3 regions of the Glutamicibacter sp. AOP12-B1-11 genome follow, and region 1 is predicted to be linked to each of the others. Evidence: riboswitches for the same ligand, from Rfam matches in the RefSeq annotation. Region 1 holds a riboswitch; each other region holds the start of a gene.
What was found. Region 1 has a riboswitch for S-adenosylmethionine ahead of ACT3UQ_RS09400 (flavin reductase family protein). Riboswitches for the same ligand answer to the same signal wherever they lie in the genome.
Positions count from the first base shown of each region.

Region 2: another riboswitch for S-adenosylmethionine. It lies ahead of ACT3UQ_RS00860 (acyl-CoA dehydrogenase family protein); the one in region 1 lies ahead of ACT3UQ_RS09400 (flavin reductase family protein).
Region 3: another riboswitch for S-adenosylmethionine. It lies ahead of ACT3UQ_RS10665 (hypothetical protein); the one in region 1 lies ahead of ACT3UQ_RS09400 (flavin reductase family protein).

Region 1 is NZ_JBQSYL010000013.1:5,683-12,946, reverse strand. Features, by position in the region: gene ACT3UQ_RS09415 (dihydrofolate reductase family protein) at 1-525, opposite strand, end outside; gene ACT3UQ_RS09410 (AMP-binding protein) at 609-2,219, opposite strand; gene ACT3UQ_RS09405 (PQQ-dependent sugar dehydrogenase) at 2,359-3,480, opposite strand; SAM riboswitch class IV at 3,714-3,830, shown strand; gene ACT3UQ_RS09400 (flavin reductase family protein) at 3,937-4,437, shown strand; gene dnaB (replicative DNA helicase) at 5,092-6,447, shown strand; gene ACT3UQ_RS09390 (MFS transporter) at 6,801-7,264, shown strand, end outside.
Region 2 is NZ_JBQSYL010000001.1:164,513-171,776, reverse strand. Features, by position in the region: gene ggt (gamma-glutamyltransferase) at 1-882, shown strand, start outside; gene ACT3UQ_RS00865 (LLM class flavin-dependent oxidoreductase) at 964-2,367, opposite strand; gene ACT3UQ_RS00860 (acyl-CoA dehydrogenase family protein) at 2,432-3,766, opposite strand; SAM riboswitch class I at 3,783-3,882, opposite strand; SAM riboswitch class I at 4,148-4,255, shown strand; gene ACT3UQ_RS00855 (ABC transporter ATP-binding protein) at 4,261-5,073, shown strand; gene ACT3UQ_RS00850 (aliphatic sulfonate ABC transporter substrate-binding protein) at 5,136-6,152, shown strand; gene ACT3UQ_RS00845 (ABC transporter permease) at 6,158-6,979, shown strand; gene acs (acetate--CoA ligase) at 7,012-7,264, shown strand, end outside.
Region 3 is NZ_JBQSYL010000015.1:60,971-68,234, forward strand. Features, by position in the region: gene ACT3UQ_RS10650 (hypothetical protein) at 1-301, opposite strand, end outside; gene ACT3UQ_RS10655 (helix-turn-helix domain-containing protein) at 440-1,003, opposite strand; gene ACT3UQ_RS10660 (DinB family protein) at 1,219-1,806, shown strand; SAM riboswitch class IV at 2,279-2,391, shown strand; gene ACT3UQ_RS10665 (hypothetical protein) at 2,410-2,676, shown strand; gene ACT3UQ_RS10670 (VIT1/CCC1 transporter family protein) at 2,739-3,842, shown strand; gene ACT3UQ_RS10675 (LOG family protein) at 3,910-5,037, opposite strand; gene ACT3UQ_RS10680 (DEAD/DEAH box helicase) at 5,188-7,264, shown strand, end outside.

The DNA.
Region 1 (7,264 bases):
TCGGGACTCTACGAGTTCCAGGTCGAAGTCCTCGGCCCCCTCGAAGATCGGTGATTGCCCGGTCAGTCCGGTGAGCACCGGGAAGATGGTGACTTGGATATAGTCGACGAGGCCGGCTGCCAACAGCGAACGATTCATGGACAGCGAACCGTGAGAGCGCAGCGGCACCAGCGACTCGGCTTTCAGCCGCGGAACTACGGCAAGGGCATCACCGCGCTCAATGGCCGCGTCGGGCCAGTCCAGCGGGCCGACGAGGGAGTTGGAAATGACGGTGGCAGGCTGCTTGTGCATGGCCTCGCCCCAAGGGTCATCCACATCCGTATATTTCTCCGCCTCGGCCCAGAACTGGGCAAAGAGCCGATAGGTGTTTGCGCCGAAGACCATCCGGCAGGGTGGCGAGTAGTGCTCGAGCCGCCGAGCGAGCAGCTCCGGGCCCTGTTTGCCCCAGTAGCCGCCCCAATTTCCGGTGGCGCTGCCGAAGCCGTCGAGGCTGGAGAAGATGTCGAAGGTATATGTCGCTGCCATGGGAACTCCCCGTGAAATCGGCGCTAAGTGCACCTCACCTTACGCCTCGCAGGTGCGCGGGGGAACCCAAAGCAGGCATCAAGTCAGGCGTTCTCTGAATGCGCTGCAAGGCTTCGATTGCGCAGCACGTTCTTTTGCACCTTGCCGGTAGAGGTGCGCGGCAGATCCTGCGGGAACACGATGGTGCGTGGCACTTTAAATCCAGCTAGCCGTTCGCGGGCAAAATTGATCAGGGTCGCCTCGTCCAGGCTCGAACCTGTGGTGCGAATGACATAGGCGACCGGACGCTCGCCCCATTTGTCGTCGGGGACGCCCACCACCGCAAGATCCAGCACCTGCGGGTGCGCGGCGAGAGCCTGTTCGACCTCAATGGTGGAGATGTTCTCTCCACCTGAAATGATGATGTCCTTGGCCCGGTCACGGACCTGGAGGTAGCCGTCCGGGTGCATCACTCCCAGATCGCCGGTATGGAAGTAACCGCCGAAAAAGGCCTGCTCGGTGGCTGCCTCATCGCGGTAGTAGCCAATCATCACGTTGTTGCCGCGCAAGACGATCTCACCCATGGTTTGCCCATCGGCGGGAACGTCCACCATATTCTCGTCGACGATGCGTGCGCTTTCGGCGGTCAGCATGCCCACGCCTTGGCGGGAGAGCATTGCGGCTCGCGTGTCCGCATCCAGTTGATCCCAGTCATCCTGGTATTCACAGATGGTGTAGGGGCCATAGACCTCGGTGAGCCCATATACATGGACCACCTCGATGCCCAGCTTCTGCAGCTTCGTGATGATTGCCGGGGACGGCGGGGCGCCGGCGGTGGTGATACGCAGCGGATCGCACAGGGCGTGGGCGCGCGGTGAGTCGGCAATGATCGAGCAGACCGTGGGGGCTCCGCACAGATGTGTGGCGCAAAGATTCTCAATGGCGTCCCACACCGCATCCTCGCGCACGCCGCGCAAGCACAGGTGCGTGCCACCCGCGGCGGTGACCGCCCAAGGGGTGCACCAGCCGTTGCAGTGGAACATCGGCAGGGTCCACAGGTAACGGGTCTTTGCGGTGAAGCCTTGGTGATGGGCCTCGCTCAGCGAGTTCAGGTAGCTGCCGCGGTGCGAGTACAGCACGCCCTTGGGTTTGCCGGTGGTGCCCGAGGTGTAGTTCAACGTGATCGGGGCGCGCTCATCTGCCACCTCGTAGCTCAGGCGTTCCTCGCCGGCCGCGTCCAGCAGCTCGCAGAGCACCGCGTCCACGGCGACGGTCGGGCGCGTACCGGCGTATTGGTCATCGGTGATCTCGATCAACGCTTCCAAGCTCGGAATCTCGGAACGCAGGGTCGAAGTATTTGCCAACAATTCGGTATCGGCGAACAGCAGCTTCGACTCGGAATGATCCATAATATAGCGCAGCTCGGGCGCCGACAGGCGGGTGTTCAGTGCGATCAGCACGCCCCCGGCCAGCGGAACCGCGTAGTGGGCCATGAGCATCTCGGGAGTATTCGGCGCAAGTACCGCGACGCGGTCCCCGGGCGCGATCCGCGCCTTGACGACCTGGGCGAAGCGTTGCACGCGCCGCTCGAATTCGGCGTAGCTGTACCTGCGGGTCCCGTGGATCACCGCGGTCTTCGACGGGTATACCTCGGCCGAACGCTGCAGGAATCGCAGGGGTGTGAGTTCCGAGTGGTTAGCCTGAGTCATGACCATGTGTGCGATATCCTTCGATTCGTATCCGTGGTTTCCTTCAGCCTGCGCCTGTGAGCTGAAGCACTTGCGACCTTCATGGTGGCATGGACCTCGGGTTCAATCCAAGAACCGCAGTATCAATTCGTTCAGTGGCCGAAATTCAGCGCCGGGTGGCAGTTCGGTCGATGAGCGTCTCCGGGGAGATGCCGAGAATCCTGTCGTCACCCTCTTGCGGGGTGCCGCGACCGTCGGTGTTATTCGTCAGCACCCAGAGCTCGCCGGTCTCGCTGACCTTCACGTCCCGCAGGCGCCCATGGTCACCTACGAGGAACTCGGTGGAATCGTGAGGCGTGCTCAGCTCCACGGTTCGCAGGCGCTCCCCGCGCAGGTTGGCGATGTAGAGGACCCCGTCGTAAATGGTGATGCCGCTGGGGCTCGCGGACTGCGTGCTCCATTGCTGGATCGGGTCGCGGTATTCGGGATCTTCCGCAATGCCTTCGTGCGCCGGCCAGCCGTAGTTGGCTCCGGGCTCAATAATGTTCAATTCATCCCAGCGGTTCTGCCCAAACTCGCTGGCATACATGGTTCCGTCGGGAGCCCAAGCGATACCTTGTGGATTGCGATGGCCGAAACTGAATACCGGCGAACCGGGGAAGGGGTTGTCGCCGGGGACCTCGCCCTGAATGGTCAGCCGCAGGATCTTTCCGCCTAAACTTTCCAGATCTTGAGCCGAGGATTCATTTCCAGCGTCTCCCACGGTCGCGTAGAGCATCGAATCCGGTCCGATGGCTAGACGCCCCCCGTTGTGAATTCCTGCCGATGGCAATTCGGACAGGATCGTCCGCGGATGACTCAGCGCGAGCGCACCGCTGTCGCCGGAAAGTTCGAATCGCTGGATGCGGTTGCCGTCTTCTGCGGTGGAGTAGGCGAAAAGGTAGGGCTGTTGAAAGGCCAGCCCAAGCAGTCCGCCTTCGCCACCATGAACTACGTCGTCCAAGCGGATGATTTGCCGGGCATTGCCCGCTGAATCTATTTCCACGATCCGCCCCGAATCGCGTTCTGAAACGATCAGCGTATTTTCGGCGAAGACCATGGACCAGGGGGCGGCTAGCTCGGCTGCGATCCTTCGCGGTTCGGGCGACTTGGTATCGACTGCCCTGCTGCTTGACGTGGCGCCGGGGGAACGCGGTGCTTCGGCGGCGCATCCGGTGAGCATCGCGGCGCAGGCGAGAATTCCAAGGAAAACCGTGATCTTCGGATTACCAGCTATTCGAGGCCGCATGGTTTCAGGCTAGCAAGATCCGTTCGCTATGCAAGAGGCTGGGCGCTTCGTATCGCACCGAAGGGGAGCGGTATCAGCGGGCCGCGCAGCCGCATCCGAACCCTCCTGTGATTGAATAAATTTCCGATGGACCCTCGAATACTTGTGGCTCATCGAATTTTGGGTTGAATATTTCGATTTGCGAAGCAATTTGTTTGACGCGCGGGAGCTTAGGCCAATATCGTTTTAATCAGAATCATGAGCGTCAGCTAAAGGCCCTGGCTAGCTGGCCGGCAACCCTCTATACGGTAGCGGGGTGCTCCAGGTGAAGATTCGGTGTCGCGCAACACCGCACGATACAAGTACCGCACATCGAGGCGTTAAACCTTCGACGGCGGGTAAGAGCAAGTCAAAGCTGCTTTAGCCTGCCGCCGACCGTCGCCGTACCGGTGGGCATGAAGCAAAGGAAGTCAAGGCATGTCTTTGAATCAAGAACTTGACGCACTGACGCTGCGCAAGGTTTTCGCCCAGCACCCATCGGGAATTGCCACTCTGTGCGCCGAAGTCAACGGGGAAAAGACGGGAATCGTCGCCTCCTCATTCACCGTAGGGGTTTCCTTGGAACCGGCGTTGGTGATGTTTGCCGTGCAGAAAACCTCGAACACTTGGCCGAAGCTGCGGGACGCAAATCGAATCGGCGTTTCGGTGCTCAGCGAGCGCAATGAAGGGGTCTGCAGGCAGATCGCTTCCAAGAGCGGAGATCGATTCCGCGGTGTGGACACCCACACCAGCGACGACGGCTCGTTGTTCATCCATGACTCAACGCTGTGGCTCGACACGACGATCTACAGTGAGGTTGAGGCCGGAGACCATTGGGTCATCCTGTTGCAGGTCCATGGCCATAAGGTCGCCGAGCATTCACCGTCGATTTTCCATGATTCACGATTTCACTCGTTACCAGTCCCGGAACTCGTCTAAATAGTTGTCTTCGCTTCGCGCCACCTGTCATTTTCGCTGACAAGTGGCGCGCAGTCGTTTAACTGGCCCGGCGAGCTTGGACCGCGCGGGCGCGTTAAGTTCATATGACCGCAGAGGGGTGCTCTGCATCGAATTGTGGATTACTCGCCTCGAAGTTACGTTTCAGTAGCTTTTTGGAGCGGTGACTACCGCGTTCTTCACGAAGATTCTTTCCACAAAACTATCCACACCTCTGTGGATGGTACGTTGATAAGTCGATGAAGCGGGTTGAAAACACCGGAATCCCGCGAGATATGCTGTGGATAACGTCATTTGCGAAGGTTGACTCTACAAAGAAATTAACTTTCTATCCACAGGTGTGCAAACAACAAACTCCAAGTCAGATAGTCATTAGCGCAACTTAAGTGGGGTAATCCACAAGCTTCTCCCCAAGTCGCACACAGGGTCATCCACAGCTAGAGGGGGATTATCCACAGATCTTGTGGATAACAGAGTTTGCGGCTATGGATAAGAGACCTACTGTTGGCTTTGGGACTGATATATCCACAGGTACCGCCGACACGATAACGTCGGTTGGCGGTGACATGCTTGAGTGTTGCCATCATGGCACAAGGGTATTTCCCAGAGGGTCAATAGGGGATGGAAGTGTCAGTTATGAGCGCGGAGCCGGTCTACGAGAGTCAGGGTTCGGAAGCGGGTCGCACCCCGCCGCAGGATATTCCTGCCGAAATGTCGGTTCTTGGCGGCATGATGCTGTCGAAGGATGCGATCGCCGACGTGGTCGAGGCGCTGCGCGGAACAGATTTCTATCGCCCGGCCCATGAATCCATTTTTGACGCAATCATCGATCTCTACGGACGAGGCGAACCAGCCGATGCCGTGACGGTCTCCGATCTGCTCACCAAGCGCAGCGAGATCGCCCGCGTGGGTGGCGCCGCCTATCTGCACAACCTCATCCAGCAGGTGCCCACCGCCGCGAACGCCGGCTACTACGCCGAAATCGTGCGCGAACGCGCCGTATTGCGCCGACTGGTCGATGCCGGGACCCGGATCGTCCAGATGGGCTATTCGCCCGATGGTGAGGTTGACGCGATCGTCAACGAGGCGCAGGCCGAGGTGTACAAGGTCGCCGAGAACCGCAACAGCGAAGACTACGTGCGCCTGAGCGACATCATCGAGGGAACCGTCGATGAGATCGAGAATGCGGCGAACGCCGGCGACGGAATTACCGGCGTGCCAACCGGGTTCTACGAATTCGACGAACTGACCCAGGGGTTGAAGGGTGGTCAGATGATCATCATCGCCGCCCGCCCCGCAGTGGGTAAGTCGACCTTCGCCCTGGACTTCGCCCGTTCCGCGGCAATTAAGAACAATATGGCCACCGTCTTCTTCTCGCTGGAAATGGGCCGCAACGAAATTGCGATGCGCCTGCTCTCGGCAGAAGCATCCATCCAGCTGCAGGATCTGCGCAAGGGTTCGGTGGAAGACGCACAATGGACGAAGATTGCGACCACGATGGGTCGCTTGAACGAAGCTCCGCTGTTCATCGACGATTCGCCGAATATGTCCATGATGGAAATCCGCGCCAAGTGCCGACGGCTGAAGCAGCGCAACGAGCTGCGCATGATCATCCTCGACTACCTGCAGCTGATGAGCTCGGGCAAGCGCGTGGAATCGCGCCAGCAGGAAGTGTCCGAGTTCTCGCGTAACCTCAAGCTGCTGGCCAAGGAACTCGACGTTCCGCTGGTTGCCCTCTCGCAGCTGAACCGTGGTTCCGAGCAGCGCACCGACAAGAAACCAATGATCTCGGACCTTCGTGAATCGGGATCGATCGAGCAGGACGCCGATATGGTAATCCTGCTGCACCGTGACGATGTCTACGACAAGGAAAACCGTCCGGGTGAAGCCGACGTGATCATCGCAAAGCACCGTGCCGGCCCCACCAAGACCATCACCGTGGCGTTCCAGGGCCACTATTCGCGCTTCAGCAACATGCAGAACGACGGCTAGCCTGCCGAGGCAGGCCTACGGCACAGGGCAGGGTCCAGAAATCCGCAAGATTTCTTGGCCCTGCCCCTTGGTTCAGCTGCGTTCTCCGTGCATGGCTTCGTGCCGATGATAGTGCTGAAAGCGCCGTCCATTCGCGCCGCGCGTGGGGCTGGCTGCCTAGAAAAGGCCAAGGACACCGCTGGAGAGTATCCCGGTAGCTCCCACCATCAGCGCTAGGCAGAGCGCGGTGATCTTGACCAGTCGGCGACGCGTATCTTCGTTAAGCATGGGTTCAGCTTACAAAGCCATGCGGTGCATCCACTAACCATCGGTGCCGAATCGGCGTCCGAGAAGTTCAATGAAAGAATGGCCGCATGCCATCACCACGTGACTCTGCGGTAGATTCCGCAACGGTTGAGTCGATCTATGCCGCCAAATATTTGGCGACCACCCTGGGCATGTTCGTCCTGGTCTTCTTGGTGGGTTTCGAAGCGTTGGCGGTTTCCACGATCATGCCGCTGGTCAGTGAGCTGCTCGATGGACAGAAGTACTTCGCGCTGGCCTTTGCCGCACCGATTGCCAGCGCGATGCTTGGCATGGTTGCTGCGGGAGAGGTTTCGGACCGAAGAGGCCCGAAGATTCCGCTGTACGCTTCCGTGGCTATTTTTGCCGGCGGCCTGCTTATCTGCGGCACCGCGGCGGATATGCAGGTGCTGATCCTCGGAAGAATTTTGCAAGGCATCGGTGGCGGCGCCGTGACCGTGGCAATCTTTGTGCTGATCGCTCGGGCATATCCGGCAAAATTGCACAGCAAAATTTTCGCACTTTTCGCCGCCGC
Region 2 (7,264 bases), on a different contig from region 1:
AATGTTCTCGGCGAGTTCGACCTCGCCGGCATGGAGCGGCCCACCGCGCTTCATCACTACTTCGAGGCGACAGCCCTGGCCTACGCCGACCGTGGCAAGTTTGTCGGCGACCCGGCCTTTGTGGATGTTCCCACCGAAATCCTGACCGACAAGCTCTTCGGCGTCGACCGGGCGTGCGCGGTAAACCCCGAACAGGCCGCGGAGAAACCGGTGGCTCCGGGCGATATCGAGGGCTATGACGGAGTGTGCCCGGCGGCAACCAGCGAGCCGGTGGTTGAGCAGGATACCGAGAATATCTCCACCACCCACCTTTCGGTGGTGGACCGCTGGGGCAATGTCGTCTCCTACACCCTGACCATCGAGCAGACCGGAGGTTCGGGCATCGTGGTGCCCGAGCGCGGCTTCCTGCTGAACAACGAGCTGACCGATTTCTCCACGGTGTACGATCCCGCCGACCCGAACCGGATCGAGCCGGGCAAGCGTCCGCGCTCCTCGATGGCGCCCACGATCGTGCTGCGCGATGGCGAACCGATGCTCGCCATCGGCTCCCCCGGCGGCTCCACCATCATCACCACGGTGCTGCAGACCCTGGTGAACCGCATTGACCTGGGCATGGATCTGAGCGAAGCCATCGCGGCCCCGCGCGCCTCGCAGCGCAATACCGCGGCGGTGACGGCGGAGCCCGAATTCATCGAGGCCTATGGGCCGGCGCTTGAGGCTTTCGGGCACAAGCTCACCGCCGCCGGTGATTCCTTCACCCCGCAGGCTGAGATCGGTGCGGTGGAGGCGGTGGAAATCGCCGCAGACGGGACCTTGATCGCGGCGGCTGAACCAAACCGCCGCGGAGGCGGTTCGGCCATGGTGGTGAACCCGGCCAAATAGCCGTTAAAGCCAGCGAGTCCCCGCGGAATTCAACATTTCGCGGGGACTCGCTGGCTTTGCTAGCGCTTGATCTTCAAGGATTTAGGCCTTGGTGGCCAATCGGTTGGAGATCTTGTACTGGGCGGCACGGTGGGTGTCCTTCACCCGGTCACCTTCACCGAAGAGCTTGTGGCGCAGCGAGCCCTCGGTGTATTCGGTCTTGTAGACCCCGCGTGCCTGCAGCTCCGGAACCACGTACTCGACGACGTCCTCGAAGGTGCCTGGAGTGACAGCATAGGCCAGGTTGAAGCCATCTACGTCGGTGTATTCAACCCAGTCGATGAGCTTCTCGGCAACCTCGGCGCCGGAACCGACGGAGACCGGACCGAATCCGCCCACGCCGATCCATTCGGCCAGCTGGCGGATGGTCCATGGCTTGCCGGTATCACCGCTGGCCTTCTTGAAGGTTTCCACCGAGGACTGGATGGCGTTGGACTTCACGTCGTCGCCAATCACGTCATCTGGTCCGTAAGCGGACATGTCGATGCCGGTCCAACCGGAAAGCAATGCCAGCGCGCCGTCGATATCCACGTAGGAGCTGTAGTCCTCGAACTTTGCCTGGGCAAGTTCCGAAGTTTCGGCGGTGATGATGGTCTGCATGGCGAAGATCTTGATGTCGTGGCGGCCACGGCCTGCGGCTTCGGCAGCGTCGCGGATTTTGGCGACCGCTTCTTTGAGCAGGTCACGGGTTGGGCAATTCACGAAGATCGCTTCGGCGTTCGACGCGGCGAATTCGGTGCCGCGCTTGGAGGCGCCGGCTTGGTAGATCACCGGGGTGCGCTGCGTGCTTGGCTCGGTGATGGCGATGCCCGGAACCTTGAAGTACTTGCCCTCGTGATTGATCGGGTGCACCTTGGAATGGTCGGTGTAGACGCCGGATTCCTTGTTGTTCTGCACCGCGTCCTCTTCCCACGAGCCTTCGAGCAGCTTGTAGACCACTTCGAGGTACTCATCGGCGTGGTTGTAGCGTTCGTCGTGCTCCATCTGGTCTTCTTGGCCCATGTTTCGGGCGGCCGATGGCAGGTAGCCGGTGACCACATTCCAGCCCACGCGGCCGTTGGTCAGGTGGTCCAGGGTGGCCAGGCGGCGCGCGAAGGCATAAGGGTGCTCATAGGCGGTACCCGCGGTGACGCCGAAGCCGAGGTTCTCGGTGACCGCGGCCATCGCGGAGACGAGCATCATCGGGTCATTGACCGGCGCCTGCGCACCGCTGCGCAGCGGAGTTTCGTTGGTGCCCTTGTAGACGTCGTAGGTGCCCAGCACATCGGCGAGGAACAGGCCGTCGAACTTGCCCTTTTCCAGCACCTTGGCCAGGTGGGTCCAGTAGCCCAGGGTGTTGTAGGTCGACGCCTTGTCATCCGGGTGGCGCCAGAGGCCCGGCGACTGGTGCACCACGCAGTTCATATCGAAGGCGTTAAAAAGGATTTCGCGCTTGTTCTCGCTCATTGGTGTGCCCCTATCCATAGAAGAAATCTGGTTAGTCTAAAAATCTGTGTTCGAAGAGTGTTGCCTAGCTGCCGGAGAACCGGTTTGCTCCGGTTACCGTGCCCGTGACGGACAGCCGCTGGGGCTGCACGCCGTTGATCTCGTAGTCCCCCACGATGCGCGCCTTGTAGATCGCCGGGTTGTGCGTCGCAATGGTGCGGGCGTTGCGCCAGTGGCGGTCCATATTGCAGCTATTGCGGGTGGAAGATGCACCCAGCGCGTCGAAGAGCTTGCTGGTCGCTCCGATGACCAGCGGCTGCACGATCGTCTGGGCACGGTTGGCCGCCAGTTCGCACACGGCAAAGCGCTCCTCGGCATTCAGGTTCGCGTCTGCCATCGCCGACTCGACCTCCAGCACCGCGCCCATGACCACGGACTCCGCGGCGAAGATTTCGGCGGAGACCTCCCCGACGAGCTGCAAGACCTGCGGTTCGCGGTGCACCGGAACTCCGGTGCCGGTGCTGAAACTGCGGGTACGCGCCTGCACGGAGGAGCGCAGGTCGTTCAGTGCCGCGCGTCCGATTCCGGCCTGTACCGCCATGAGCACGAGTTGGAAGATCGCGGCTTCCGGATCCGTGGGGTCCTCCGGCATGAAGGTGTCCACCGGGACCTCATGGAATTCGGTGCTGCCGGTACCGGTGAGCTGTTGGCCGAACCCGTCCCAGTCATCGAGGATTTTCACGCCGCTGTGCTGGGTGGAAACTACCGCGATCTGGCGCCCTGGGAGTTGCGGGTGCGCCACCGCTACGGTGGTCCAGTCGGCGAAGATGGTGCCGGTGCAGTAGAACTTCCGCCCATTGACCAGCCAGCGCGAACCCTCCTCGGTGACCTTGGTGTTGAGCAACCCGAGGGCGTTGCCGCCTTCCTCGGTGTAGGCGTTGCCCACGATCTGCCCCGAGCTGATCCGGGAAACCCATTTGCTGCGGAGCTGCGCATCTTCCAGCCGCACCGCATTTTCCACGAAGGCAATGTGCGCGCGCCATAGCTGGGCCACATGCGAGTCCGCCTCGGCTAATTCGATGAGCAGCCGGAAGACATCGCTCAAGCGCGCCCCGTGGCCGCCGTCGGCGACCGGCAGGCGCAGCGCACCGAAGCGCTCGCGGTTCAGCAAGCCGACCTGTTCGAATGGCAGGATCCGCTGCCGGTCGCGTTCTCTTGCACCCGAGGCGATCTGCGCGAATACCGGACGGAAAATGCCGGCAAGCCGTTCATACTGCTCGTCAGCGCCGGGGCCCGGGGTGATCTTCAGCAACTGCCGGGTAGGAAGTTCTTGTGGAAGGTCGTCAAGCCCCACCGCGCTACCCGCAATAGACGGGTCGCTGAGCGCATTAAAGTCGCCAGCGGGATCGCCAAATGACATCGGAAGTCCTCAATTCTTTCCATCGGTCCTGGCTGTAGCACCGTCCCGCGCCAATATTTGGTGGGTGGTTGCTGCGACGTCGACGAGCCAGATCTCTCGGTCGCTCTGGATGGTTCGTAATCATTTGTAGCCTGAGGTTTACATCGCCATCAACCCGGTTAGTCACATTTCGTCGTGTGCGGATGGAGATTGAAATGCATCAAGGACAGCACTTGCCTAGCGAGGTCGAACGCAATACCTAGCGTTTAGCGATTTTTCGGCCAAATACGCGATTGATGAAATAAAAATCGAAACATCACGATGATGTGACGCATCTATCGAATATTTTTCATGTTACGAAAGATTTGCATTGAAATCGTTCGAAGGCCTGTAATAGTCGTGTAACCATCCCGAGCGGCTAAGAGATCTGGCTCTGTGACGCCGCAGCAACCACCACACACGGTTAATAAACCAAACGGTGTCCGGTGCTACCGCCAGGAACGATGGAGATGAAAATGACTACAGCCTTTGCCTTGCCCGAGACCGTCCAAAGCGCAACGGCGCTCGACGTGGAGTTCCTCGAGCTATCGCGTACTTTCACCGCCAAGAAGGAAAGCAACACGGTGCTTCGCGACGTGAATCTGCGCCTCGGAGCGGGCCAGATTGTTGCAATTCTCGGCGCAAGCGGTTGCGGCAAATCCACTCTCTTGCGGGCGGCCTCCGGCCTGGACCGCCCCTCCACCGGGTCGGTGGTCATCGGAAGCCGCGCCGTGACGGGGATAGATGAGCGGTGCGCCGTTGCATTCCAGGAACCACGGCTATTGCCTTGGCGCTCGGTCCGAGACAACGTGTCCATCGGCCTTGCGCCGGGAACCGACAAGCAATCCGGGCGCCAGCTGATCGCCGAGCTGCTGGAGCTGACCGGCTTGAGCCACGCAGCAGATCTGCGCCCACGTGAAATTTCCGGGGGCATGGCTCAGCGGGTTTCGCTTGCTCGCGCGTTGGCCCGGCGCCCGGGCGTCCTGCTTCTCGACGAACCCTTTGGTGCGCTCGATGCGCTGACCCGAATGAAAATGCAGGATCTGCTGCTGGCCATCCATAAGTCTTTCCCGACTACCGTGCTGCTGGTGACCCACGACGTCGATGAGGCGCTGACTCTCGCCGACCGCATCGTCGTGCTGGGCCGACCCGAGGGCCAGGCCTCGGCGACCGTGATCGAGGATCGAGTCCTGTCCGCGGCGCACCCGCGCAGCCATACGAGCAGCGAATTCGTCGCCCACCGCACAGCGCTGCTGAGCCTGCTCGGCGTTGATCCGACGAACCACTAGCACTTTCTACCGCACTCATTTGGTCCCGCGGGCCTTCCATTCGCACAAATCAAGGATTTTCCATGCTCTCGAATCGTTTTTCCCGTCGCGCCGCACTATCCGTAGCAACGCTTGGCATTTCGGCCCTGGTGCTGACCGGATGCGCGGGCGAGAACGCCGCAGCCGACGGCCAGACGCTGTCCATCGACTTCGCCACCTACAATCCGCTGAGCCTGGTCCTGAAAGAAAAGGGGTGGCTGGACGCCGCCGCTAAGGAACAAGGGGTCAGCGTCGAATGGATCCAGTCGGCCGGCTCGAACAAGGCCAACGAGGCGCTGCGCGCCGATGCCGTGGATGTGGGATCCACCGCCGGTTCGGCAGCACTGCTGGCCCGCTCCAACGGCTCACCTATCAAGACCATCTCGCTGTATTCGCAGCCCGAATGGTCCGCCCTAGTGGTGAACGAGGACTCGGATATCAAGTCGGTCAAGGACCTTGAGGGCAAACAGGTCGCGGCCACCAAGGGCACCGACCCCTACTTCTTCTTGCTGCAATCCTTGGCCGAAGCCGGTCTGAGCGATTCGGACATCACCTTGCAGAACGTGCAGCACGCCGATGGGCGCACCGCGCTGGTCAACGGTTCGGTCGATGCCTGGAGCGGCCTGGATCCGATCATGGCCGATGCCGAACAGGACGGCGCGAAGCTGCTCTACCGTAACTTGGACTTCAACACCTATGGCGCGTTGAATGCCCGCGAAGATTTCATCGAGGAGAGCCCCGAACTCGCCCAGCTGGTGGTGGACTCCTACGAGAAGGCTCGCGGATGGGCCGCCGCCAATCCTGGTGAAACGGCGAGCATTCTGGCCGAGGTTGCAGGTCTGGAGGCCCCGGTCGCCACCCAGGTGATCGAGGAACGCTCGAACCTCGACGTGGACACCGTGCCGGGTGAGGATTTCATTTCGGTGCTGCGCAATATCGGACCTACCTTCGTGGCCAACAAGGACGTCTCCACCCAGGACGCAGTCGATCAAGCGCTGGAATCCCTGGTGGATGAGCAGTTCGCTGCCCAGGCCGACGCGACGAAGATCGCCGGGGAATAAGCAACATGTCTTCAGCGAACCAAACCCAGCAAGCCAGCACGCCGGTGCAGGCACGCGAAAGCCTTGGCGCCAGGCTTCTGAAGCTACCGCACTGGTTGCTCGCGCTGATCCTGCCGCTCATCGTCTTGCTCACCTGGCAGGTGGTGACGACCACCGGCATCGTCGCGCCGTGGTCCTTGCCGACTCCGGCGGCCGTGGTGGCCGCGGCCGGCGAACTGCTCGAAGGCGGCGAGCTGGGCAAACATGTGGGCATTTCGACCCAGCGTGTACTGCTCGGATTCTTCTTCGGCTCGCTGCTCGGCCTGCTGTTCGGCGCGCTGGTCGGACTGTCCCGGCTCGCCGACGCACTGCTCGGCCTGAGCATCGGGGCGCTGCGCGCCGTGCCTTCGCTGGCCTGGGTTCCGCTGCTCATCCTGTGGATGAAGATGGGCGAGGACTCCAAGGTCACGCTGGTCATCATCGGCGCATTCTTCCCGGTGTTCACCACCGTTGCCTTGGCCCTGCGCCACGTGGACCGCCAGCTCATCGAAGCCGCGCGCGCGTTCGGACTGAACGGCCTGAAGCTGCTGCGCACCGTGCAGCTTCCCGCGGTGGTTCCCTCGGTCTTCTCCGGGCTTCGCCTCGCCTTGGCCCAGGCCTGGCTGTTCCTGGTCGCCGCCGAACTGCTCGGCGCCTCCATGGGGCTGGGCTATCTGCTCACCGACTCGCAGAACAACGGTCGCATCGACCGGTTGATCCTGACAATTATCCTGCTCGCCGTCTTCGGAAAGATCACCGATGCCCTGCTCTCGGTAGCAGAACGCTGGGCGATCAACCGCTGGACCTAAGCCAACAACTCGAATCACGTTCAAGGACCGCAATGACCACCATCGAATTGGCCAGTACAAATCAGCCCTCCAACGCCGAGGCACGCCAGGAGTTCTGGGACGAGGCGGCGAACCTGCTTGACTGGGACACCCCATGGCACACCACCAGCCAGATCATCCCGGCAGACGCACAAGCCAAGCGCGGCCCGCAGATCTCCTGGTACCTCGGGGGCAAGCTCAACGCCGCGGTGAACTGCGCCGACCGCCATGTGGCCGCCGGCAACGGCGAGAAGGTCGCCCTCTACT
Region 3 (7,264 bases), on a different contig from region 1:
CATCCGCCACGTAAACCAGCTGGACAGGCCCGGCAAGCACTAGTAGCACCAGCGTCCACACCGCATATACCCAAGAGGTTTTCGCCTGTGCCATCTGCGGGTATTGAGAACGGCGGTGAATAGTGCGTAAGCCGATGACCAGGATGACCCCCGCCAGAATCGCCGCCCCGGCGATGAAAAAATAACGTTGAGTGCGGATCAATGTCATGGTCACACCAATTAAGACACCGAGAATTGCAGACATCCACCAGCTCGCGGAGCGCAGTTCGACCAGTTCAGCCCGTGGCTCGCTTTCCGTCACGGAGCTCCCTTCGGTTATTTATCGGCGTCGAGAAAAGTTGTTGACGCTATGTCAAGGATACGCTTTGGGCTTTGCCCGGCCGAAACCCGGCACGGACGGAAAACGCGCAAGCCCTTCAAAAGCGCAATGCGGTTTTGGTCAGAGCAACAGCGTCCAGGTCACTACGGCGGTCCGGTCCGAAGTATTTTCCCAACTGTGCGGCTCACGGCCCGGGAAGGTTACCGTATCGCCCGCTTGCAGTTCAATGCGGTCCTCGGGCAGAACCAAGGTAAATTCTCCGGAAATCACGTGCAGAACTTCCACCTTGCAATCCACCGAATACAGCTCGGCCTCCCCCGAGCCCTGCGGCGCGACCTCTGCCCTAATCATCTGCACCCGGGTCTCGGCGCGGGGAGTGACCAGCTGTTCGGTGATCCCCTGACCGCCCAAGGCGATTCGCGGTGCGTGCTCCAACCTGACCAATTTGGTTTCAGGTACAGAGAAGAGCTGCCCGACTTCTAAGCCCAATACTTCGCAGAGCCTAAGCAATGTCGATACCGACGGGCTAGTCAAGTCTCGCTCCACGCGAGACAAGAACCCCTTGGTCAGTCCGGACATTTCAGCCACCTGGTCGATGGTCATTCGTCGGGTTTGGCGTACCCCACGCAAACGGGCACCGATATTAATCGACGAGCCGGTGGGCTCTACGGGCAGTGTTTTCATGCTCTCCCACCATTTTGACACCGGCGCAGCCCTAGATTGGCAGCACCCGGCCTACAATTCCGCTAAACCAATCCGGTTCAGGTTCCTACACTGCGTCAGTTTACCAATAGGCAACGAGAACTGCGCCGAGCTCACGCTTCAGTCCTGAAGTCAGCAACCAATCCCTCAATGCGCCGGCGCTGTTTATTCAATCGCCAAGAAACTAGACTCGGCACATGGATACCGCTGGCAATCCGTCCTCCAAGAGGCTTCGGACCTACTTGAACGAGGCCCGCAACACCGTGCTCTGGAAGTGCCAGGGACTCTCCGAGGAGTTGGCCCGCCGCCCCATGACGGATACCGGAACCCACATGCTTGGTGTCATCTACCACCTAGCAATCACCGAATACGGTTATTTCGGCGAGTGCCTAGGTCGTGTGCCCAACGATCGGCATGTGCTTCAACTACTGCAAAGCGATGAACCGCAGATCGACTTCCTGCCTCCGGCCAGCTTCTCGGTAGAAGATGTTCTCGCGTTGTACCGAAAATCCATCGCATTTGCCGAACACGCGCTTGACGAATTGAACTTAGAATCCCCGGCAGAGGTCCCCTGGTGGTCCGTGCATCGGCATACCACCGTGGAGCATCTTATTGTTCATATGATCGCGGAGACCTCCCGGCATGCCGGGCATCTCGATATCGTTCGAGAGCTTCTCGACGGACAGGTAGGACTGCGCGAACAGGCGAGAAATATCCCTGGATTCAGCGCTGAGCAATGGAAGGAACAACGCTCCTCGCTGCAGCGAATCGCCGAGCAGTCCTAACAACGATTCTTCGCCAAATCTTGCTCATAGCTCTGGCAGGGCACCGCCTCTAACAGGCCGCATAGGCTCGCGCTAGCTCGGATGGCCCTGACCGAGCCCAGCGACTAGGAGCACCACCTGGTGAAACTGCCGGTCCGTAGCCTGGCGTTGGTCCCAACGGACCAGAGGCGTTGGACCTGAGCGGCATATTGCGCAGCGATACTCCCGCGCGGCTCGGGCAGGCCTGGCGGCATCGACGGCGGGTCGGGAGGGGAGCCACTTGCCGGAGATCGGTCACCGGGCCAGCCACCGGTAGTGCCCGATGTCCAGATCCCCGCCCGGCGACCTTCGCCTGCGCCAAGCGCAGGGTTCTTGTGGGCGCGGTCCGTGCACCTCCCGGTGCTCGGCTCTGCTTCCCATGAGGCCCGCGAGAGCCGAGTATGACGTCTCACTACGCATCCGGACAGCCCACGGGTGTAGCATCGTGGTGTTGCTTCACGAGATGCGGCGCCAAGCTCCGACTGGCCGCACACCAACCCCAGGTTCATGGGTGGTTCGGATGAAGAAGCGGTCCGTACTCCAACCGGCTACGGGCAAGAGCTCTTTTAAGGGTCCACGATAGTTATGGCTTCAAACGTCCTTCCCATTATTGACCTGCAAACCGGCCAGGTGCAGTTTCCGCTTCGCGGAGTCTGGGTCAGCTACTACGTCACCGACCCGCACCTGCTCACCCGATTGCTAGCCAGAACCGTGGGTCCGCCGAGCTTCGACAGGCAGCGCGAGGAACTTTCGGTATTCGTGGCAGCCCGAGGGCAAAACCCTGGCGCCGCTAAGGTATTTAGTCTTGCCAAATTCCCAGTGCTCGACTCACTCACTAAACTAGGGGGTTGAACCTAACCCGGATCATCTGCCCGTGAATGATCCAATTCTGCCGCAGGAGACTCATCCCCGTGATGGCCCCAACCTCAATTCCCGAACCATCCAAGGCGCAGATCCGCCGCTGGCGCCAGTACATGGCCGATGAGGTCGCCGAAGGTGCGATCTACCGTGAACTGGCCGAAAAGCGCACCGGACAAGAACGCCAGATTCTCCGTGGGCTAGCCGAAGCGGAAGAACGCCACGAAAATTACTGGCGCGCTAAGCTCGGTGAACACGTGCGCCCGGTCCGTCCGTCGATGCGGCGCACCATGTTGCGTTTCATGGCCCGGCATTTCGGTTCGGTGTTTGTCTTGGCGCTGGCCCAGCGTGCCGAAGGCAACTCTCCTTACGCCACCGATCAGGATGCCGCGCCGCAAATGGCCGCGGATGAGCAAGTGCATGAGGAAGTCATCCGTGCTTTGGCTACGGCCGGCAGATCCCGGCTGTCCGGCAACTTCCGAGCCGCGGTGTTCGGCGCAAATGACGGGCTCGTTTCGAATCTGGCCTTGGTCATGGGCATCGGCGCCACCGGTGTGGCCTCGTCCCTCGTGCTCTTCTCCGGAATTGCCGGCCTGCTGGCCGGCGCGCTGTCCATGGCTGCCGGGGAATTCGTGTCAGTCCGTTCCCAACGTGAGCTTCTCACCGCGTCGCGCCCCACCCAAGTCACGCTTTCTGCCGCCCGTGACCTCGATCTTGACGCCAATGAATTGGTGTTGATCTACAAAGCACGTGGCATGAACAATGAGGACGCCGAACACCGCGCGGCAGAACGCATGGGGCTGTTTACCTGCGATTGCAACCCCTCCTTCTCACTCCATCCAGAAGTTCGCAGCGCGGAACTGGAACGCGAACATGAGGAGCTTGGTTCGGCACCGGGAGCCGCCATTTCTTCGTTCATGTTCTTTGCTTCGGGCGCAGTCATTCCGATCCTGCCCTACATCTTTGGGCTCACCGGGCTAGCTGCGGTGAGCGTGGCGGTCGCTTTGGTCAGCATCGCGTTGCTGCTCACCGGCGGCGTCGTTGGCCTGCTATCCGGTGCGTCCCCGCTCAAACGTGGCGTGCGTCAGCTGGCCATTGGCTTGGGTGCGGCCGCTGTAACCTACTGCTTGGGCTTGCTTTTCGGCACCACCGTGGCTTAGCTCCAAAAGCAGACTGCTGGCCGTTGCCCCAACATGACACAGCTTGAGGCAACGGCCACTATCGTTGTTAGAACCGCGTGCGGCGCCGCAATGGAGTCATTGTTTTAATGAATTCGACGGCTTCTTGCACGGTGTCCACCAAAGCTATTCTGCTTTCCATGGCCCTCCCGGCGGCAAGCGCCTGCAGCAATGGCCAGACCGGTAGCTTCCGTGTCCAATGCTCGCGGCCCACCAACACAATGGGAGCGACGCGAGCGCCGGTCGCGTAGTAGTTTTCGCAGGCGTCTTGGAATATTTCCTGGACTGTCCCGGCAGCACCGGGAAGCACAATGATTCCGCCGTTTGCCTGTTCGAGCAGGATGGCTTCGCGAATCGAGTTCGTGAAAAACTTTGCTATATGCGTGGCGAACAGGTTTGGTGGCTCATGGCCGTAAAACCAGGTGGGCACGCCCATTGAATTTCTCGTGCTGGGGTATTCTTCACGCACTCGCAATGCTGCACGCGCCCAGGCAGTCCGATGACGGATCGCGTCTGGAGCTTGTGCGAGGATATCCACGGCTCTGCCGGTAGCCGTTTTGTCATAGTCTGCAAGCCACGCGCCGGCATTTGCCGCTTCCATGGCCCCTGGTCCCCCACCGGTAACAATCGAATAGCCTTGGCCGGTTAGCATCGCACCGAGCCGCACTGCATCGGCGAATTCTTGCGTGCCACGTGTTACCGCGTGCCCGCCCATGATCCCGATCATGGGCGTCTTGGCAAATACCCCATCGTAAACAGCGCTCAACATCGCCTGACCAATATGGTGATCATGCAAAGTCGTTGCCATTGTGCTGTCATCGGGCGAAAACTCAGCCGGAGAATTCGCTTGCGAATAGGTATAGATCTGCGCGTCGGGCACCTGCGAGTAGGGGGCTTCTTTGATCCCCGCATAGAGCTCTAGCGGGGAGTAGAGCCCACGTTCATAAATATTGAACGGGAGTTGCGTTCCGGTACTCATGCATAGCCCGCCGGTTGCTTCTACGAGCGAACGTCCGGCATCGGAATAGACGCAATCAATAAAAAGACAGTTGGCAAGGTCCAGAGCGCTTAAAACCGAGTCCCTGGTTCGAAGATCAACCCGGTGAACGCGCCAGTTTCGGGCAAGCGATGCTTGAGTTTCGATGGCTTCGGCTGCGAGCCTGTCGAACTCAACCATTGTGGTGATATTGACCGCTCTGGCGGGGAGATAAGGCCACACATGAGACATGCATCTACGCTACCTTGAACACAAGTGATTATTCACAGTTAGCGTCCTCAACTTTCACCTACGCCCCGAACGTGAAACGATGAGAGGATGACTGATTCTGTGCCACCACTCATTGACGCAAGGCACCTACTGGCGTACTTGGGTGACGTTCCATTCTTCTTCGGGCAACAACTTGCCAAGAACGACGAATCAGTGACTGACGTCGCCTTTGATGAAACTGCGAGTGTCATCTCGGGTACCGTCCTCGAAGATGGTCAGAAGTTCTCCCCCACTCTCACGGTGATTCGCAGCGCTTCGGGCTGGTCCATCGACGTTTCGGACTGCAGCTGCGACAAAGGCTCGATCTGCCCGCATATCGCGGCGCTGTCGCTCACCGCCAATAAGATCGCCAAGCTGCCCCGCCCGGCGGTCGTTCAAGAGCAAAAGACCGTTACTGCTTGGTCCCAGCAAGTGAACACCTGGTTTGAAGAACCCGAGCCGGGGCCCGCAGACGGACTATTAGGGTCACCAAATGACCCGGTCGTGGCCATGGCCTTGCAATTCATGGTCTTTGATTCGAAAAATACCTCCCAGCAACAGCAGTGGATGCCTTCGGGAGCGGTCCCCCACCCGACGCGCAACAAACGCTTCCGTTTGGGTGTTCGCCCCATGGTGCGCAACTCCGAGGGACGCTGGGTTCGTGGACAGCTGCGCTGGACTACCATTGCGTTCAAGACCTACGGCTGGAATATGCTGCGCAATCAGCACCATTGGTTCACCCGTTTTGCTGCGCTAGCACGAAGCAACACTCAGCTGCAGTTTAAGGTCGACGAAGACTGGTTGTTCCTCGATGAGTATGCCTCGGATCTGCTCTGGCCAATGCTTGGCGAAGCTCAAGATCTTGGTATCGAACTGATTAGCACCCGCAATGAGACCAGCGTGAATATTGACCGCCAGTCCCGATTTGAGCTGCTCGCCGACCTCGGGCAGGACAATTCGCTCACCGTGGCTGGACATTTGAACATTGCAGGTCAGGGCCTAACACTCAACGCAGAGACTCCCAGTGGAACGATCGCGGACCACGGGTTCTACGTTGAGTTGGAAGCACCTGAACAAATCTGGTTGGCACCAAGTCAAGAGATAGTTCCCGCTCAGCACCGCCGCTGGTTTCAGAATCGCGAACCCTTGCAGGTTCCCGAAGATCAAATGCAGGACTTTTTCGCTGGTTCGTACGCGCGCCTTGCGCGTCGTTTCAATCTGCGCAGCATAAGCAAGGATCTGGTACTTCCCGCACTTGCCCCGCCGATGGTCCACGCCGAGGTGAAATTCATGCGTGAGGAAAAGGAAGATGGCAGCATCAAGGAATCTGCCACCATTGATTTCCAGATCCATTACCCGGGAGTGCCCAACGACCGCGAGGTCTATGACGCCCAGGCCGAAGATTCCTTGCGCAGCACGGTCAATGACGTCTTCGAGCGACACACAGGCACCAGCAACCACGACCTGGACTCGAAGTTCTTCTCCGGTGAACATATGATTGTATTTGTTTCGGAGCTGCTGCCGGCCCTGCATGGCCTGTCCGTCATGAAGATCACCGAAGAAGGCATCCGCCCGGTTTACCGTCAGCTACGTGAACTTCCACGGCTGAAGATCAACGCGGTGAGCCACGAACGCAACGACTGGCTTGATTTGGGCTTGCTGATCGCCGTAGGCGACCATGAAGTACCTTTCTCCACCATTCTCGAGGCGCTCACCAGCGGTGCCATGAAGGTCAAGCTTCCGGATAACACCTGGTTCTCACTGGATCACCCGTTATTTGCCAAGCTGAAGTCGCTGGTCGATGAGGCTCAGGCGCTGAATGACAAACCCAAGGATGCCGACCTGAAGCTCTCGGTCTTCCAGGTCTCGCTCTTCGATGAATTTGATGAGCTTGCCGAGGGAATCGAAGGCGCCGACCTATTTATCGGGCGCATGCGTTCGCTCCTGCGTGTGGCCGAAGGTGAAGAGGCCGATGTGCCCGATACGCTCAATGCCACCTTGCGCCCGTATCAGGTCGAGGGCTATCAATGGCTTGCGCGCCTGTACCGAGGCGGTTTTGGCGGCATTCTTGCCGACGACATGGGACTGGGAAAAACCCTGCAAACCATCGCGTTAATGCTTCACGCACGCAAACTCTGGGATGACCCGAAGCATGTGG